3 regions of the Cedecea selenatireducens genome follow, and region 3 is predicted to be linked to each of the others. Evidence: predicted binding sites of a transcription regulator. Region 3 holds the regulator's gene; each other region holds the start of a gene.

Region 1 (6,320 bases), on a different contig from region 3:
CCCTTACTGGCAGTACATCATCAAGGGCGGCATTATTATCTTTGCCGTGGCGCTGGACTCCCTGAAGTACGCGCGTAAGAAATAATCTAAGCAGTGTACAAGAAAGCCCGCCATATCATGTGCGGGCTTTTTTTGTGCTCAGATATCACTTCTTCTCTTTTCTCTGTATTTCCAGCAGCTGCCCCGGCGTGACGGCCGGGTAGGCCTGTGCGTCCTCCGGCACTTCTTGCAGCGATGGGATAGGCACTAACGGGCCGAGGAAGCGCGGCTCGCGCTTGAACAGGTATAAATCTGCCAGTGCGCCCAGGCGAGCGCCAAATTCACGCGTGCGCACGGTGAGCATATTTTTCGGGGAAGGTACCGCGTAGCACTGCGCCTGAATCCCCATATGCAGGGCGATAAACAGCGCGCGCTCGCAGTGGAATCGCTGTGTAATGATGATGAAGTCGTTGGTATCAAAGACTTTACGGGTGCGAACAATCGAGTCCAGCGTGCGGAAGCCCGCGTAGTCCAGCACGATATCCGCCGGATCGACGCCGCCGGCAATCAGGTCTTTGCGCATGGTCATCGGCTCGTTGTAGCTTTGCTGCGCGTTATCGCCGCTCAGCAGCAGGTAGTTCACCTTGCCGCTGTTATAGGCGTTCAGGGCGCCCTGAATGCGGTACAGGTAGTACTGATTGATGACGCCGGTGCGGTAATACTTGGCGGTGCCGAGCACCACACCGACCTGGCGATAGGGCAGATCCTGCAGTTCATCGTAGACGTAAGGCGCGGTTTTCCAGCTGATCCAGCGGTCGAGCCCGAGCGCAGCCGCCAGCGTTAAGCCGATAATAATAAGCAGGCCGTAAAACAGGCGCTTCAACATGAACTTGCAGACTCATTCGCGGGGTGAAATTTCATCCAAGGCTACTTTACCCGGCCCTCAAGAGCAAGAAACGCGGGTTCAGTTGGGGCAAATTTCAACAATGCGAGTGTGGGTACACTCGCAACAGAGAATTACTGAGCAATATTAACGCGATCAACGGCTTCACAGCCCAGAGCTTTCAGCGTGGCGGAGGTGGCGTCCCGCTGCAGCAGCGGCGCATCGAATTTTTCTGCCAGTACGGCGCGCTTAATTTGCGGATAGTCATAACCATTCAGGGAAAGCAGGTTCAGCGCGGCCTGCAGCGGCGGCAGGGAAGGGTTGAACGCGGCGTTTTCCGCATAACAGCCGGTAAAGATTCTGCCGTCGACCATTTCCAGCGCAACGCCCGCCGGAGCTTTACTGTAAGGCGCATGGCTGCGGTTGGCCGCTGCAATAGCTGCCTGAGTGAGGGCATCACCTTTCAACGCGAAACCGTGGTTCTCTTCATCCAGCAGCAGCGTTTTGATTTCCAGGTCGCGCGGGCCAAAGGCGTCCGGCAGGTATTCGCCAAGCGTGGACGGCTGGCGGCCTGGCAGATGAATGCGCAGCGCGGTGCCGCTGTTCAGCTCGTTCATGAACTGGCGGCAGTGGCCGCAGGGCGTGTAGTTGACGGTGATATCGACCAGGCCTTTTTCGCCGCGCATCCACGCGTGGGTGATGGCGCTTTGTTCGGCGTGCACGGTTTGCTGCATGGTGGCGCCAAGAAACTCCATATTGCCGCCAAAATAGAGGTTACCGCTTACGCCCCGGGCCACGGCCCCGACGTTAAAATGGGAGAGGTCTGCACGCGCGCAGGCTGCGGCCAGCGGCAACAGAGCGAAAGCCAGGTCGTCGTCGCCCAGCCCGGTTTGATGTTTTAGCGCTTCAACTTCGGCCGCTGTAAACATTGCCGGGAAGTGTGCGTCGGCAAGCAGGGGTTGCAAAGCGGTTTGCAGCGCGGCGGGGAGTTGCACAACGGCGGCATCAAAACGTGAACGCATGTTAAAGCCTCATAAAGGGTAACGGAAACGTAGTTTACGGATCTGTATAGGCCAAATATGTGATCAACTTCTAATTGTTTGTGCAACTTATGAAAACAAATATGAAAATGCGCGATCTCTCGCAAGTTTTAGCCGAAGAGCTTCAGCAGCACCGGGAATAAAAACGGGGCGATGAGTGAGGTCATGACCCCGCAAATAACCAGCGCCAGCGAGCTAAAAGCGCCTTCCTGGAAGTCGAGTTCCGCGCAGCGGGCGGTGCCCAGCGCGTGAGAAGCCGTCCCCATTGCCAGGCCGCGTGACGCCTTGGTGCTGATGCGCATCATATTCAGCAGCGTGTGGCCAAACACGGCGCCGAGAATACCGACGAAGATAACGCACACTGCGCTAATGGCCGGGATACCGCCAATGCCACCGCCTACCGCCATCGCAATTGGCGTGGTAACGGATTTCGGCAGAACCGAGGCGGCAATTTCCGGGGATGCGCCCATTAATAAAGCAATTGAGGTGCCGGTGGACATCGCCACCATACTGCCAATAAAGCAGATGGTGATAATCGACTTCCAGCGGGCGCGAATCTGGTGAATTTGCTCGTAAAGCGGAAAGGCCAGGGCTACAACGGCAGGCTGCAGCAGGTCGTTGAGCACTTCGCTGCCTTTAAAATAGTGGTCGTAAGGAATACCCGTGAGCAGCAGAAAAGGAATGATCACCACCATGCAAACCAGCAGCGGGTTTAGCAGCGGGGATTTCAGCCGGGCAGCCAGTTTGCGGGCGGCGAAAAACACCACCAGAGTTAACGGTAAAGACCACCATATATAGTGCATCATTTTTTCTCTGCCTCGCCTTCACCAATCACTTTTCTTTCGCCATGGACCAGGTGCGAGCTCCAGCTCACGATGACCAGCACCACCAGCGTACTGATTAAACAGGAAACCACCACCGGGCCAAACTGGGCTTTCAGCACGTCGTAATACTGCATCACGCCCACGCCAATAGGCACGAACAGCAGGGCCATATAGCGAATCAGCAGGTGACAGCTGGGTTTTACCCACTTCGCCGGCAGGATTTGTAGCGACAGCAGCACAAACAAAATCAGCATGCCGATAATGCTGCCAGGGATGACGATGGGCAGCAGCGACGCGACGAAAATACCGGCATATAAGCACAGGTAAATTAAGACAAAAGCGCGAAGATACTGCCAGATTACGGTGAACGAGTTGCGCATGGAGGTTACCCTTTAAGAAACGCATTCATCATACAATTAAACTCGAAATTGTGCTATCCATCACAACATGAATTATGAGCATAACAAACATTCCCTGCGTGAAGGTTGCCCGGCTGATTTTAGGCAATAAAAAAGCGGCCCGGAGGCCGCCTTGATTCGATTACTTTTAGCTTAGTTCAGACGAACCGGCATGCCGGAACGGTTCTGAATCGCCTGGTCAACAACGGTGGTATCAACGTCGGACTGAGCGGTGACTTTCTGTACGCTGCTGGTCAGCTTGATTGGCACGATTTCACCGGAGTTGAACTGCGCTTCGGTAGTAGAAAGCGGGTTGTGAACTTCGATGTAGCGGCTGCCGTCCGGCTCGGTGGTGGCTTTTACCGGCTCATCAATGAACTGAACGCGAGTGCCGACCGGCACGTTGTCGAACAGGAACTTGATGTCTTCGTTACGCAGACGCACGCAGCCATGGCTGACGCGCAGGCCGATACCGAAGTTGGCGTTGGTGCCGTGAATCGCATACAGATTACCGATGTACAGCGCGTACAGGCCCATCGGGTTATCCGGGCCAGCTGGCACAACGGCCGGCAGCGGCGTACCGGCTGCGGCGTATTCGGCATGCATTTTCGCGGTAGGGGTCCAGGTTGGCCCATTTTTCTTACGCTCTACCTTGGTGGTCCAGTTAATCGGGGTATCTTTACCCAGCTGGCCGATACCGATTGGCAGCACGATAACGGTGTTGGTGCCTTTCGGGTAATAGTAGAGGCGCATTTCGGCGCTGTTAATCACAATCCCTTCATGCACGGTGTCCGGCAGGATCAGCTGCTGAGGAATGTTCAGGATGGTCCCGGCTTTCGGCAGGTATGGGTCAATCCCTGGGTTAGCTTCCAGCATGTTAGACAGTCCCATCTGGTACTGTGCGGCATACTCTTCCAGCGGCGCGGTGCTGCCTTCAGGAATAGTGATAACCTGATTTTCACCAACCAGGCGGCTGCCGTTGGTCGGTAACGGATAGGTCACGGCGGAAGCTGAGAAAGACGCGACAGCCACAAAAGCCAGTAAGAGCGAGCGTAATTTTATATTCATGTTGTGCGAAGTGTTATGCCAGACGGGCCAGCTAGTGAGTGTTGATGGATGATTTAGCCGCGCATTATATGTGCATTACATTCATCTGGGAAATCAGATGTGGATGAAATCACAATTTTTTCACACTGATTAACTATTGTACGGTGAAGATGCGGGGCGACCCTTTATCATAGTTATGGCATAATGTGGCTGAAATCACATTCCAAAATCTCGACAACTTATTTCTCCAGGACATACCAGTGCTTGTATCCAGCAACGTTACCATGCAGTTTGGCAGCAAACCGCTGTTCGAAAATATCTCCGTCAAATTTGGCGGCGGCAACCGTTATGGCCTGATCGGCGCTAACGGAAGTGGCAAATCCACGTTCATGAAAATTCTCGGCGGGGACTTAGAGCCGACGCTGGGCAACGTTTCTCTCGATCCAAACGAGCGCATCGGTAAGCTGCGTCAGGATCAGTTCGCGTTCGAGAAATTCACCGTGCTCGACACCGTCATCATGGGCCACGGCGAGCTGTGGGAAGTGAAGCAGGAACGCGACCGCATTTATGCCCTGCCGGAGATGAGCGAAGAAGACGGTTACAAAGTTGCCGACCTCGAAGTGAAATACGGCGAGATGGACGGCTACACCGCAGAAGCGCGTGCGGGCGAACTGCTGCTTGGCGTGGGCATTCCGTTGGAGCAGCATTACGGCCCGATGAGCGAAGTCGCTCCAGGCTGGAAACTGCGCGTGCTGCTGGCGCAGGCGCTGTTCTCTAACCCGGACATCCTGCTGCTCGATGAACCTACGAACAACCTGGACATCGACACCATTCGCTGGCTGGAAACCGTGCTCAACGAACGCAACAGCACGATGATTATTATCTCGCACGACCGTCACTTCCTGAACATGGTCTGTACCCATATGGCTGACCTGGACTACGGCGAGCTGCGCGTTTATCCGGGCAACTACGACGAATACATGACGGCGGCGACCCAGGCTCGCGAGCGCCTGCTGTCCGATAACGCCAAGAAAAAAGCGCAGATTGCTGACCTGCAATCCTTCGTGAGCCGCTTCAGCGCCAACGCCTCCAAATCTCGTCAGGCGACCTCTCGTGCCCGTCAGATTGATAAAATCAAGCTGGACGAAGTGAAGGCCTCCAGCCGTCAGAACCCGTTCATTCGCTTCGAGCAGGATAAGAAACTGTTCCGTAATGCGCTTGAAGTCGAGGCGCTGACCAAAGGGTTTGAAAACGGTCCGTTGTTCAAAGGCGTTAATCTGCTGCTGGAAGTCGGTGAAAAACTAGCGGTGCTGGGGGCTAACGGCATCGGTAAAACCACGCTGCTGAAAACCCTGGTCGGTGAACTGGCTCCGGATAACGGCGGCGTGAAGTGGTCTGAAAATGCTCAGATTGGCTACTACGCGCAGGATCATGAATACGAGTTCGAAAACGACCTGACCGTGTTCGACTGGATGAGCCAGTGGAAGCAGGAAGGCGACGACGAGCAGGCGGTGCGCAGCATTCTGGGCCGTTTACTCTTCAGCCAGGACGACATCAAAAAGCCTGCTAAAGTGCTGTCCGGGGGAGAAAAGGGCCGCATGCTGTTCGGCAAGCTGATGATGGAAAAACCAAATATCCTGATCATGGACGAACCGACGAACCACCTGGATATGGAATCCATCGAGTCGCTGAACATGGCGCTGGAGATGTACCAGGGCACGCTTATCTTCGTTTCTCACGACCGTGAGTTTGTTAGCTCGCTGGCAACCCGCGTGCTGGAAATCACCCCAGAGCGCGTGATTGACTTCACCGGCGGCTACGAAGATTACCTGCGCAGCAAAGGGATCGACGGGTAATTTTACCCTGACCCAAACCCTCTCCCTAAAAAGGGAGAGGGGACAGATCGAATTATAGGTATTGCTCCCACCTGTTTTCCCCCTCGCTCCTTTGGGGAGAGGGCCGGGGTGAGGGGCAATTACAACGCCCACACCCCGCATTCCACGCCATTCACCAGCAGCCGACGCTTCTCTCCCTCAGGCAGAGACAGCTTAATCTCGCGCCAGGCAGGTTGATAATCCCCCTTGCGGCTAAAGGCCACGTCAATCTCATTGGCCGAACAGGTTATTTCCCAACTTAGCCAGAGCGCGTT
Region 2 (6,320 bases), on a different contig from region 3:
GTCCTGATAGTCGCAGCCGCGCTTTAAGGGGACTTTGTCGATGTAGTATTGCTCCACTTCGTCAGCGGCGATGCCGAGCTTTTCCGCGTACTGAGGCAGCAGCGACTGGAACATCGGCGACTTGAGCAGGTTACCCAGCATCAGCGCATGCACCGTGATGCCGTATTCCGCCAGATCCAGCGCTAAAGACTGCGTCAGCCCCACGCCGCCAAACTTCGCCGCGCTGTAGCCGGAGTTATGCTTGCTGCCCACTTTGCCGGACTTCGAGTTGATCTGGATGATGCGGCCTTTGATGCCGTCACGGATCATCAGGCGCGAGAACTCTCTGGCGCACAGGAAGTAGCCCACCAGGTTCACCTGCAGTGAACGATCAAAATCCCCCAGCGCGAAATCGCCAATAAACGCCGCTTTGGCGATGCCCGCGCTGTAAACCAGCAGGTCAACCTGGCCGAAAATCTCATCCACGCCGTGGGCCAGGGCGGTAACGCTTTGCTCGCTGGTGGCGTCAGAGCCAAATCCCCAGGCGGTGCCTGGCCCGTACTGTTCGTTTATCTCCTGCGCCACGCGGGCGGCTTTCTCACTTTGGATATCCACTACGGCGACTTTGTAGCCTTCCTGGGCCAGCCCATGGCAGAGAAACGCCCCGAGCGTTTGCCCTCCACCGATGACAACGGCAACCTGGTTCATGTTTTGCTCCTTTTGTTTAAAGACAATGTTTATGCGACAAACTTCAGCCGACAGCCCGGCTCAATGCCCTGCGGCAGCGGGCCGTTGACGTGAACGGTGCCCGGATATTCCGCCTGTGCCTCACCGTCGAAGCGCAGGGTGATGTGCCCCAGCTCCTGCAAATTCTGCTGCGCGACGTCCCCGACGGCGGTCACGGCATAATGCTGGCCGTTAAGTTCAAAACCGATGCCCGGTTTAAGCTTGCCGGTGAGTTCGCCGTGGCAGTGGATAAAGCAGTAATCCTGAATATCCGCCGGCGCGCCTTCCCGAAAGGTAATCAGCATGTTGTCTTCCAGCGCCTCACGAGCGCACCGGCCAATGTGGGTGATGGTGGTCTGGTAAATGGTTTGCATGTTGCGCTTCCTTATTGATAGATGAAGCCGGACACCAGCCAGGCAATAAGCACGGTGGGCGCGCCCGTCAGAAAACGCCCGACCAGCACGGAAGGAACGCCGACGCGCACCGTGTCCTGCCTGGCTTCAGCCAGCGACAGGCCAACCGGAATAAAATCGCAGGCGGCCTGGGCATTAATCGCAAACAGCGCGGGCAGCGCCAGGTGAGGAGGGATATGCCCCTGACCAATCTGCACGCCAATTAACACGCCGATGACCTGCGCGATGACCGCGCCCGGGCCGAGGAAAGGTGAAAGTAGGGGAAACGAACAAATCAGGGCGAGGGTAATCAGGCCGACAGGATTGTTGGCCAGCGGAGCCAGGCCATGCGCAATCCAGTCGCCCAGCCCGGAAGCCATGATGATGCCAATCAGCGCCGAAACGAACGCCATAAAAGGCAGTATCGTTTTCAGAACCGTATCGATAGTGTCGCGCCCGGCCTGGAACAGCACGGCGACGGCGGAGCCCATTCCCATGCCCACTTTTGCCAGCAGGCCGTCGCTTTGTTCGGTAATTTTTTTGCTGGTGTCGTAGTCGCGTGCCGGGGCTTTTTTCAGCCCGGCCTGCGGCTCGCCCTGGGCCCAGGCGATGTTTTCTTCCCTGACGCCTGAGACATAAATATCCTCCACGATGTATTGCGCCATTGGCCCGGATTTCCCGGTCGCATGGATATTTATCGTCGGAATGCGCCGTTTAGGGTAGAGCCCGCAGCGCAGCGTGCCGCCGCAGTCGATGATGGCCATGGCAATCTCGGCTTCCGGAGGCTCGCCGTCTTTAAAACCGTCTACTGCCTCGCAGCCGGTCATTTCACTGAGCTTATCCACTATTGCCGGGCGCGTCCCCGCGGTGATGTATACGATCTTCTTGCTCGGGTCGACCGGGATAATCAACGGGCCGCCCCATCCGCCCTGGCCTTTTTCAATACGAATGCTTTGAGTCATGATTTTTCCTTAGAGACGTACCTGACGTTCCAGCTCGATACCCATTTTTTTCTCGAAAATGGAGGTGGTGAGATCGGTTATCCAGCCGCGGAAGAAGTTGGTGACCAGCCCGACCAGCAGATAGCTCACCGCCAGCGGCGCCAGCGGCAGGCCCAGCGTCGTCAACCCGCTGGCTATCCCGAGATAAACAAACAGCTCGCCGGGGTTGATGTGGGGAAATAAACCGTTCATCGAATGGCAGCTATACGATGCGGCGGCGTAATAGCTCGGTTTGTACTTCTCAGGCATGAAGCGGCCAAGGCTGAGCGTCATCGGATTGCAAAACACGAAGGTGCCGATGCAGGGCAGCAAGAGGTAACGCGATACGGGGTTGCCGGCGCAGCGTTGCGCCATGCGTTCAATGCGGTGCTGGCCGATGAAGTTAATCAGCGCGTTCATTATCACCAGCAGGCTTATCAGCAGAGGAAGAATACCGGTCACCATGCCGGTAAAGACCTCCCCGCCTTTCTGAAACAGGCCAATAAACCATTCCGCCCCGTGGGTAATCATGTCGATCATTTTTAGCTCCTGTAGGGTTATGTGCTCACCGTTGATCCCGGCGATGGCTCATATTAATCATTTTGAAACCTGTAAATATGTTATTTAGATCTCATTGTGAAATATAAAACTATCGATTTGAAAGCTTTTGGGGTGTGAAAGAATCGGTGAAGCTTTTGCTTTGCTGACGGATGAGCGAAAAAGAGGTCGATTGAGGGTTCGTTTATCCCGAGGTGTAAAACAGAAATTTACAAGGTCGGCTCGGTAGATTATGTTATGTTATAACGAAACAATATTGGTATCGGTATGTCCGCTGTTGCTCCCTCTTCCTTATTCAGCCTTTCCGGGCTGCTGCGCGTGGCCCTTGTGGCAGCGCTGATCCTCATACTTTGGGGCGCCATTCACTGGGCGGTTATCCTGCCATGATCGAATTGAAGAACCTTGAGCTGGGCTATTACGGCAATGTGGTGGTGTCGGCTATTAGCGGCCGATTTCAGCGGGGCAGCATGACCGCAGTCATCGGGGCTAACGGCTGCGGTAAATCGACGCTGTTAAAAACCTTAGCCGGGCTGCTGCCGCCGATTTCCGGTCGGGTAAACTTTCAGGACGATGCCCGGCCGCGTATCGCCTGGCTGCCGCAGCTGGGTGAAATGGACAGGCAGTTTCCCGCCACGGTTTATGACGTGGTTTGCATGGGAAGCTGGCCGGGGCGCGGGCTATTTTCTGGCCTGCGTCGTAAGCACCGTGAACGCGTGATGGAAGCTATTGAGCGCGTGGGCTTAACCGAGCATTACCTGCGTCCGATTGAGGTGCTCTCCGGGGGGCAGTTTCAGCGCATGCTGTTTGCCCGCCTGCTGGTTCAGGACGCGCCGCTGGTGTTGCTTGATGAGCCGTTCACCGGCGTGGATGCACAGACCAGCGAATTTTTGATGGAACTGATGTGCCAGATGCATCGGGATGGAAAGACGCTTATCAGCGTGCTGCATAACAACGAGCTGGTGCGTCGCCATTTTCCTGAAGTCTTGCTGCTCACGTCAGATGGTTACCAGTGGGGCAACGCCGACGAAGCCTTAGCGCAATACGCTTCCTTTCGCCCACGGCTGGTACAAACCGCATGATTTATCACCTCTTTATTGAGCCCTTTGTGGCCTACGGTTTTATGCGCCGGGCGCTGGTGGCCTGCCTGTCGCTTTCCCTGAGCACCGTTCCTCTTGGCATTTTTCTCCTGCTTCGCCGCATGAGCCTGGTGGGGGATGCGCTTTCTCACGCCATTTTGCCCGGCGTCGCCGTGGGCTATTTAGTGGCCGGTATGTCGCTGGTGGCGATGGGCGTCGGAGGGTTTGTCGCCGGCGTGCTGGTCGCTTTGCTTTCCGGCTGGGTGAGCGCGAGGACGCCGTTAAAAGAAGATGCCAGCTTTGCCGGATTCTACCTTGGTTCGCTGGCGCTCGGCGTGACGCTGATTTCTTTGCGCGGTTCAAGCGTTGACCTGCTGCATCTTCTATTTGGCTCGATTCTCGCCGTTGATGGCGAGGCCATTAAGTTTGTGGGCCTGATTGCGAGCGTGACGCTGATTGCGCTGGCGTTGCTCTATCGCGGGCTGGTGATGGAGTCGTTTGACCGCAGTTTTTTACAGGTCAACAACCGGCTGCTGCCGTCGCTGATCCACGGCACATTTCTGGCGCTGCTGGTGCTTAACCTGGTCGCCGGTTTTCAGATCCTCGGCACATTAATGTCCGTGGGCCTCATGATGCTGCCCGCCATTGCCGCGCGGTGCTGGGCTAAGACGCTGCCGGGGTCGATCGCGCTTGCCGTAGTGTGCGGCCTGATTTGCGCCTGGTTAGGGCTGGTGTGGTCTTTCTACGCCTCGTTACCCGCCGGGCCGGCCATCGTGCTTACGGCGAGCGTCGCATTCTTTATCTCAATACTTTTCGGACCGCGCAGCGTGCTTGCAGGGAGCCTGCTGCGTAGGAAATTGGCAATCATAAAGGGGGTTAAATGAAACGTTTAGGGATAGGTATTGCGCTGGCACTGGCGCTTTCCAGCCAGATGGCTGCGGCTAAAACGCTGAATGTGGTGGCAAGCTTTACCGTGCTGGCCGACATGGCTAAACAGGTTGGCGGTGAGCATGTGAAGGTCACCAGCCTGGTTGGGCCGGATGGCGACCCGCATAGCTTCGAGCCGTCGCCAAAAGACAGCGTGGCGCTGCGCAACGCGGATGTGGTGATTGTTAGCGGGCTAGGCATGGAAGGGTGGATGGATCGCCTGGTGACGGCATCCGGCTATAAAGGGAAAGTTATCGTCGCTTCGCAGGGGATCAATACCCGCAGTATGGAAGAGGACGGCAAATCTATTACTGACCCACATGCGTGGAACAGTGCGGCAAACGGGGCAACCTACGCGGAAAATATCACCGCGGCGCTGGTTGCAGCCGACCCACAGGATGCAGCGGCTATCCGCAAAAGCGGTGATGGCTATGCAGCACGCCTGAAGCAACTCGATAGCTGGGCGAAAAAACGCTTTGCGGATGTGCCTCAAACTCACCGTAAGGTGCTGACCAGCCACGATGCGTTCGGGTATTTCGGCGAAGCTTATGGCGTGACGTTCCTGGCGCCGGTGGGCTTTTCAACCGAAGCGCAGGCGAGTGCCAGCGATGTTGCTTCTCTGATTAAACAGCTGAAAGATGAACATATCTCCACCTACTTCATCGAAAATCAGACCGACCCACGCCTGGTGAAACAAATCGCAGGCGCAACAGGTGCGAAGCCTGGCGGTGAGCTTTATCCTGAGGCGCTTTCAGGCCCTGGCGGCCCGGCAAGCACCTACGAAATGGCGTTCAAGCACAACGTGAACACCATCGCCAACAGCATGAAATAGTCCTCTCCCTCCGGCCAGCTTTCGCTGGCCGTTTCAATTCTGGAACCTTTCCCGAGCATCCTGATGTAATCCCCTGCAACGCCCGTAAAGTGCTATCGTGTTGGGTAATGATATGTCTACAATCGGAGCCAGCATGACAGACAGCGCATTGTTTGAGCTAAGCAAGCGGGTAGGGAATGCCCTCGGGCAGCTTGGGGCCACCGTGACCACCGCAGAGTCCTGTACCGGCGGCTGGATAGCGAAAGTCATTACCGACGTGTCGGGGAGTTCAGCCTGGTTTGAGCGGGGCTTTGTGACCTACAGTAATGAAGCCAAGCATCAGCTGATCGGCGTAAATACGCTGACGCTGGAGGCCTATGGCGCCGTCAGCGAAGGCGTGGTGCTTGAGATGGCGCAAGGCGCGCTTGCCGCAGCAAAAGCTGATTATGCCGTGTCCGTCAGCGGTATTGCCGGGCCAGACGGCGGCAGTGATGAAAAACCGGTGGGTACCGTATGGTTTGGCTTTGCTGAAAAGCAGGGCCGAGCGTCGGCAAAGGTGCAGCGCTTTGACGGAGACCGGGATGCCGTTCGTCGGCAAGCGACGGAATATGCCCTGCAAAGCCTGTGGAATGATTTTCTAAAAAATAAACTTGATACTGTATGACTGTACAGTATAATTGCCTCAACGAAACAGTATTGAGAACGCGGGGTTGCGAATCATCGCATCACTCAGCATGACAGGAGTAGAAATGGCTATCGACGAAAACAAACAGAAGGCGTTAGCGGCAGCACTGGGCCAGATTGAAAAACAATTTGGTAAAGGCTCCATCATGCGCTTGGGTGAAGACCGTTCCATGGACGTGGAAACGAT
Region 3 (6,320 bases):
CAGTTTTCACGCACCCATATTAACTTCCAGCGCGTCCCAACGGTGGATACCTCTAACCCGTTTGCCGCCCGGGCAATTCCGTCGCTGGACGAAAGCTTCGTGGTTATCCACTTCCGCGGCCTGGACGACATCGACTTCCCTTATCTGCTGGCGATGCTGCAAGGATCGTTTATCTCCCACATCAACACCCTGGTGGTGCCTGGCGGAAAAATGGGGCTGGCGATGGAGCTGATTATGGGGCCGCTGGTGCAGCGACTGGCGGAAGGCAGGAAGATTGCCTGATTCGGCAGAGGCGGCGTGAATGCCGCCTTTTTGACGCTTAAGCTTCGATCACTTCATAGCTGTGGGTAATGTTTGCCGCTTTCCCAAGCATGAGCGCTACCGAGCAATACTTTTCAGCAGAAAGATCGACTGCGCGAGCGACGGCGCTATCCTTCAGCTCTTTTCCGCTAACCACAAAGTGCAGATTAATATGGGTGAACAAACGCGGCGCTTCTTCGCGGCGTTCCGAAGTCAGCTTCACCTCACAGTCCGTCACGTCGTGGCGGCCTTTTTGTAAAATCGACACCACGTCAATGGCGCTACAGCCGCCCGCCGCCATCAGCAGCATTTCCATTGGGCTTGGCGCTTTATCGCCAGAATTACCGTCCATCAGGATCTGGTGGCCAGAAGCGGACTCACCGAGGAAGGTCATGCCTTCCACCCATTTAACACGTGCCTGCATTTTGCCTACTCCAGTTGAGAAAATATTCTTTCAGATTACGCGCCTACGTGAAAACTGGCAACGTAAGGCGATCCAGGTCATGCTGAAACGAGACAAGACAAGACACTTACCAAAAGCTATGCTAAAACAATCCGGATGCTGCTGCTATACAGAGAAGTTTATGCCGTAAGCAGAGGAAACGACTAATTACAGGCCGCAGGAGTGACCTGCCCGCCAGTTCCCAGGGTTTGGGAAAATTTCACGATTGCAACGCCAGACAAGAGGTTCCGAGTCTTGTCTTTGGTAGCCAGTTTATAACAGAGGATAACCGCGCATGGTGCTTGGCAAACCGCAAACAGACCCGACTCTCGAATGGTTCTTGTCTCATTGCCACATTCATAAGTATCCGTCGAAGAGCACGCTGATTCACCAGGGTGAAAAGGCGGAGACGCTGTACTACATCGTCAAAGGCTCCGTAGCTGTTCTGATTAAAGATGAAGAAGGCAAGGAGATGATCCTTTCTTATCTGAATCAGGGTGATTTCATTGGTGAATTAGGTTTGTTCGAAGAAGGCCAGGAGCGTAGCGCCTGGGTTCGCGCCAAGTCAGCCTGTGAAGTAGCTGAAATTTCTTATAAAAAATTCCGCCAGCTGATTCAGGTCAACCCGGACATTCTGATGCGTCTGTCTTCCCAGATGGCGCGTCGCCTGCAGGTGACCTCCGAGAAAGTCGGCAACCTCGCCTTCCTCGACGTGACCGGCCGTATCGCACAGACGCTGCTGAACCTGGCTAAACAGCCGGACGCCATGACCCACCCGGACGGGATGCAGATTAAGATCACCCGCCAGGAAATCGGTCAGATCGTGGGCTGCTCCCGCGAAACCGTTGGCCGTATTCTGAAAATGCTGGAAGACCAGAACCTCATTTCCGCACACGGTAAAACGATTGTCGTTTACGGCACTCGCTAATTAGCCCCATAAAGGCGTGTCGCTTCGGTAACACGCCTTTTTTGTCTCTACAATTCAGGCTATGTGGAAGAGATTAATTTATCACCCGGAAGTTAACTACGCGCTGCGGCAAACCCTGGTGCTGTGTTTACCCGTGGCTATCGGCCTGATTCTCGGCAGCCTGCAAAATGGCCTGCTCTTCTCGTTAGTGCCTGCCTGCTGCAACATTGCCGGGCTGGACACGCCGCATAAACGCTTCTTCAAACGCTTGATCATCGGCGGCAGCCTGTTCGCCGTTAGCAGCCTTATCATGCAGCTGCTGCTGCTTTACACCCACGTCCCGCTGCCTGCGATATTAATCGTCATGGCCCTGCTGCTCGGCGTCACGGCGGAGATAAGCTCGCTGCATGCTCGCCTGCTGCCCGCGTCGCTGATTGCCGCCATTTTTACGCTCAGCATGGCCGGCAACATGCCTATCTGGAAACCGATGGTGCTCTATATCTCCGGCACCATCTGGTACGGCGCGTTTAACTGGTTCTGGTTCAGGCTATGGCGTGAACAGCCGCTCAGAGAGTCGCTCAGCCTGCTGTACCGCCAGCTTGCGGACTACTGCGAAGCAAAGTACAGCCTGCTGACCCAGCATACGGATCCTGAAAAAGCGCTACCGCCGCTGCTGGTACGTCAGCAGAAAGCCGTCGACCTGATAACGACCTGCTACCAGCAGCTGCATATGCTGTCGGCCAATCAGCAAAATGGCTACAAACGCCTGCTACGCGCTTTCCAGGTCGCCCTGGATTTGCAGGAGCACATTTCGGTTAGCCTGCATCAGCCGGAAGAGGTCCAGAAGCTGGTCGAGCAAAGCCATGCCGAGGCGGTGATCCGCTGGAACGCCCGAACCATCGCCGCGCGCCTGCGGGTGCTGGCAGACGATATTCTCTACCACCGCTACCCGACGCGCTTTACCATGGACAAGCAGATCGACGCCCTGGAAAAGATCGCCCGCCAGAACCCGGATAACCCGGTCGGGCAGTTCTGCCATTATCACTTCAGCCGCATCGGCCGGGTGCTGAAAACCCAACGCCCGCTGTATGTAAGGGATTTAATGGAAGATCGGGAGCGCCGCCTGCCGTTCTTCCCGGCCCTGAAAAACTATCTCTCCTTCAAGTCATCAGCGCTGCGCAGCTCCGCACGTTTAGGCGTAATGTTGACGATTGCCAGCCTGCTCGGGTCCTTCTTACATCTGCCTAAACCGTATTGGATCCTGATGACCGTGATGTTCGTGACGCAAAACGGCTACGGCGCCACCCGGGTACGTATCGTGCACAGGGCGGCTGGCACCATGGCAGGGCTGTGTATCGCCGGCATCACCCTGCACTTCCACGTCCCGGACAGCTACACCCTGCTGGCGATGCTAATGATTACCCTGGTGAGCTATCTGTTCATTCGCAAAAGCTACGGCTGGGCCACCATCGGCTTTACCGTCACGGCGGTATATACCCTGCAGCTCATTACCCTGAGCGCCGAAAGCTACATCATTCCACGGCTTATCGACACGCTGCTCGGCTGCCTGATTGCCTTTGGCGGCATGATCTGGCTTTGGCCACAGTGGCAAACTGGCCTGCTGCGCCAGAACGCCCACGACGCGCTCGAGGCCGACCAGGATGCGATTCGCCTGATATTGAGCAACGATCCGGAACCCACGCCTCTGGCCTGGCAACGAATGCGGGTCAACCAGGCGCACAACGCGCTCTTCAACTCGCTCAACCAGGCGATGCAGGAACCCGGATTTAACTCTCATTATCTGGCAGACATGAAGCTCTGGGTGACCCACAGCCAGTTCATCGTCGAGCATATCAACGCCATGACAACTCTGGCGCGCGAGCACAACATGCTCACGCCGGACCTGGCGCAAAAGTACCTGCAGTCTTGTGAAATAGGCTTACAGCGCTGCCAGCAAAGGCTGGAGTATGACGGGCCTGGCGGATCGAACGACGCCAATATTCTGGATGCGGACACGCTGCCCACGGGGCCGTTAAGCACCATGGAGCAGCATTTACAGCGGATTATTGGCCACCTGAACACCATGCATACCATCTCCTCGGTAGCCTGGCGCCAGCGGCCTCAGCATGGGATCTGGCTGAGCCGCCGCCTGCGGCGCTCGGGTTAAGATTAGCCAGCCACCACGCGGGCAACGGCTTTAGCGAAGCGCTGCATTCCTTCCAGGATATCCGCGTCTTCAACGATAAGCGAAGGCGCAAAACGCATGACGTCCGGGCCGGCATTCAGCACCATCACGCCTTCAGCCGCTCCCGCATAGAGAAACTCACGGGCACGTCCCTTGTACTTCTCGTTCAGCTCTGCGCCAATCAACAGCCCCATGCCGCGAATATCGCTAAACAGATCGAACTGGTCGTTAATCTTCTGCAACTGTTCAACGAACAGTTGGCGCTTCACCGCCACGCCTTGCAGAACTTCTGGCGTATTGATGATATCGAAAGCCGCACCGGCCACCGCACATGCCAGCGGGTTACCGCCATAGGTTGAACCGTGGCTGCCCACGTGGAACGCGGAGGCAATCACATGGGTGGTCAGCATCGCGCTCACCGGGAAACCGCCGCCGAGGGCTTTGGCGCTGGTCAAAATATCCGGGGTGACGCCGTAGTTGATATAAGCGAATAATTCGCCGGTGCGGCCCATCCCGGACTGGACTTCATCAAACACCAGCAGCGCCTGGTGCTCATCACACAAATCACGCAGCCCCTGGAGGAACTCCGGCGTCGCAGCGGTCACGCCGCCTTCACCCTGAATCGGCTCAACAACTACCGCACAGGTATGGTCATCCATCACCGCTTTCACCGCCGCAAGGTCGTTGTATGGCACGTGGATAATGTCGGCCGGTTTGGGGCCAAAGCCGTCGGAGTATTTAGCCTGCCCGCCTACGGAAACGGTGAACAGCGAGCGGCCGTGGAACGCATTGTAGAAGGCGATGATTTTGCTTTTGTACGGGCTGTGACGGGTCGAAGCATAGTAGCGGGCCAGTTTGAAAGCCGTTTCGTTTGCTTCCGTGCCGGAATTCATGAAGACGACGCGTTCGGCAAAGGTGGCGTCGATCAGCTTACGGGCAAGCTTCAGGGCTGGCTCATTGGTAAAAACGTTGCTGGTATGCCACAGGGTTTCGCCCTGGGCCTTCAGCGCCTCAACGAGCGCAGGATGGCAATGCCCCAGCGCGGTCACGGCGATGCCTCCGGCAAAGTCCACGTACTCTTTCCCGGCGGAGTCCCACACGCGGCTGCCCTTTCCTTTAACTGGAATAAACTCTGCCGGTGCATAAATCGGCAGAATCACTTCATCGAAGGTTGCCCGCGTAACCGCTGATTGTTCAGTTGCCATTTATTCCCCACCCGTTTTTATGCGTTAGACATGAATGAAAATATAATCACGAAATATGCATAAAAAACCAAAACCAGGCAAGCAACAATTCACCGCTTCAGGAAATTCGCCAGCAGCGCATGCCCCTGCTCGCTGAGAATGCTTTCCGGGTGGAACTGCACGCCTTCAAGATCAAGCGAGCGGTGGCGGATCCCCATGATTTCCTGCTTATCCGTCCAGGCAGTGACTTCAAAACTGTCGGGCAAGGTGGCAGGGTCGATGAGCAGCGAGTGGTAGCGAGTCACGGTCAGCGGATTATTCAGCCCGCGAAATACGCCGCTGCCGTTGTGGCTGATAGCGGAGGTTTTGCCGTGCATCACCTGTTCTGCCCGCACAATGGTGGCGCCAAACGCCTGTGCAATGGCCTGATGCCCCAGGCAAACGCCCAAAACAGGAAGCTGTCCGGCGAAGTGATTAATGGCGGTAAGGGAGATGCCCGCCTCGGTCGGCGTGCAGGGGCCTGGAGAAATCACCAGTTTCTCCGGGGCAAGACGCTCGATGTCGTCCAGCCCAATTTCGTCATTACGCTTAACCAGCACTTCCTCACCCAGTTCGCAAAAATACTGGTAGAGGTTCCAGGTGAAGGAATCATAGTTGTCGATAAGCAGTAACATGGCGGCTCCAGGGCAAAAAAAGAACGCGTTATTCTAGCCGCTTTCCCTGGCCTGGCTCACCACTTATTGAAATTCTCTGCTTCAGGAGAGGGTTGCGCGGGCGACAGGACCCGCGCCGGAAATCTTAAGGCAGAACCTTCGCGGAAAGGATCACGATAGGTTTTGACGGCACATTCTGGTACGGGCCGACGTCATGGCTTGGTGCCTGGGAGATTTTATCGGCAACGTCCAGGCCTTTGACCACTTTACCAAATACCGCGTACCCGAAGTCGCGCTGGCCGTGGTCCAGGAATGCGTTGTCGGCCACGTTGATAAAGAACTGGCTGGTGGCGCTGTCTTTATCGGCGGTGCGCGCCATAGAAATCGTGCCGCGGGTATTGCGCAGGCCGTTGTCCGCTTCGTTTTTGATCGGCGGATTAGGCTGCTTCTGGTTCATATCTTCGGTGAAGCCACCGCCCTGAATCATGAAGCCCGGGATCACACGGTGAAAGGTGGTGTTGTTATAAAAACCGCTATTAACGTAATCCACGAAGTTTTTGACCGAAACAGGCGCTTTTTGGCTATTTAACTCAAGCTCAATATTGCCAGCCGAGGTGGTCAACAGGACGTGCGGATCGCCTTTTGCAGC

What was found. The regulator CRP, encoded in region 3, controls carbon source genes, mostly activating them, when cyclic AMP is high. The targets are predictions, from matches to a motif close to ATGTGANNNNNNTCACAT.
Region 1: the regulator CRP is predicted to act here: its motif matches at 4,376-4,393, upstream of ACE38U_RS02800 (ABC-F family ATPase).
Region 2: the regulator CRP is predicted to act here: its motif matches at 2,695-2,712, upstream of srlA (PTS glucitol/sorbitol transporter subunit IIC).

What each region holds. Positions count from the first base shown of each region.
Region 1 is NZ_JBHIKW010000001.1:600,011-606,330, reverse strand. Features, by position in the region: gene mglC (galactose/methyl galactoside ABC transporter permease MglC) at 1-85, shown strand, start outside; gene sanA (outer membrane permeability protein SanA) at 146-865, opposite strand; gene cdd (cytidine deaminase) at 997-1,884, opposite strand; gene ACE38U_RS02815 (CidB/LrgB family autolysis modulator) at 2,013-2,708, opposite strand; gene ACE38U_RS02810 (CidA/LrgA family protein) at 2,705-3,106, opposite strand; gene ldtB (L,D-transpeptidase LdtB) at 3,278-4,192, opposite strand; gene ACE38U_RS02800 (ABC-F family ATPase) at 4,432-6,027, shown strand; gene ACE38U_RS02795 (glycoside hydrolase family 31 protein) at 6,147-6,320, opposite strand, start outside.
Region 2 is NZ_JBHIKW010000007.1:153,090-159,409, forward strand. Features, by position in the region: gene srlD (sorbitol-6-phosphate dehydrogenase) at 1-687, opposite strand, end outside; gene srlB (PTS glucitol/sorbitol transporter subunit IIA) at 717-1,079, opposite strand; gene srlE (PTS glucitol/sorbitol transporter subunit IIB) at 1,091-2,059, opposite strand; gene srlA (PTS glucitol/sorbitol transporter subunit IIC) at 2,069-2,617, opposite strand; gene ACE38U_RS13530 (metal ABC transporter ATP-binding protein) at 3,019-3,714, shown strand; gene ACE38U_RS13535 (metal ABC transporter permease) at 3,711-4,595, shown strand; gene ACE38U_RS13540 (metal ABC transporter substrate-binding protein) at 4,592-5,470, shown strand; gene pncC (nicotinamide-nucleotide amidase) at 5,604-6,113, shown strand; gene recA (recombinase RecA) at 6,199-6,320, shown strand, end outside.
Region 3 is NZ_JBHIKW010000025.1:14,787-21,106, forward strand. Features, by position in the region: gene ACE38U_RS21860 (phosphoribulokinase) at 1-282, shown strand, start outside; gene ACE38U_RS21865 (OsmC family protein) at 320-724, opposite strand; gene crp (cAMP-activated global transcriptional regulator CRP) at 1,038-1,670, shown strand; gene ACE38U_RS21875 (YccS/YhfK family putative transporter) at 1,732-3,816, shown strand; gene argD (bifunctional acetylornithine/succinyldiaminopimelate transaminase) at 3,819-5,039, opposite strand; gene pabA (aminodeoxychorismate synthase component 2) at 5,129-5,692, opposite strand; gene ppiA (peptidylprolyl isomerase A) at 5,817-6,320, opposite strand, start outside.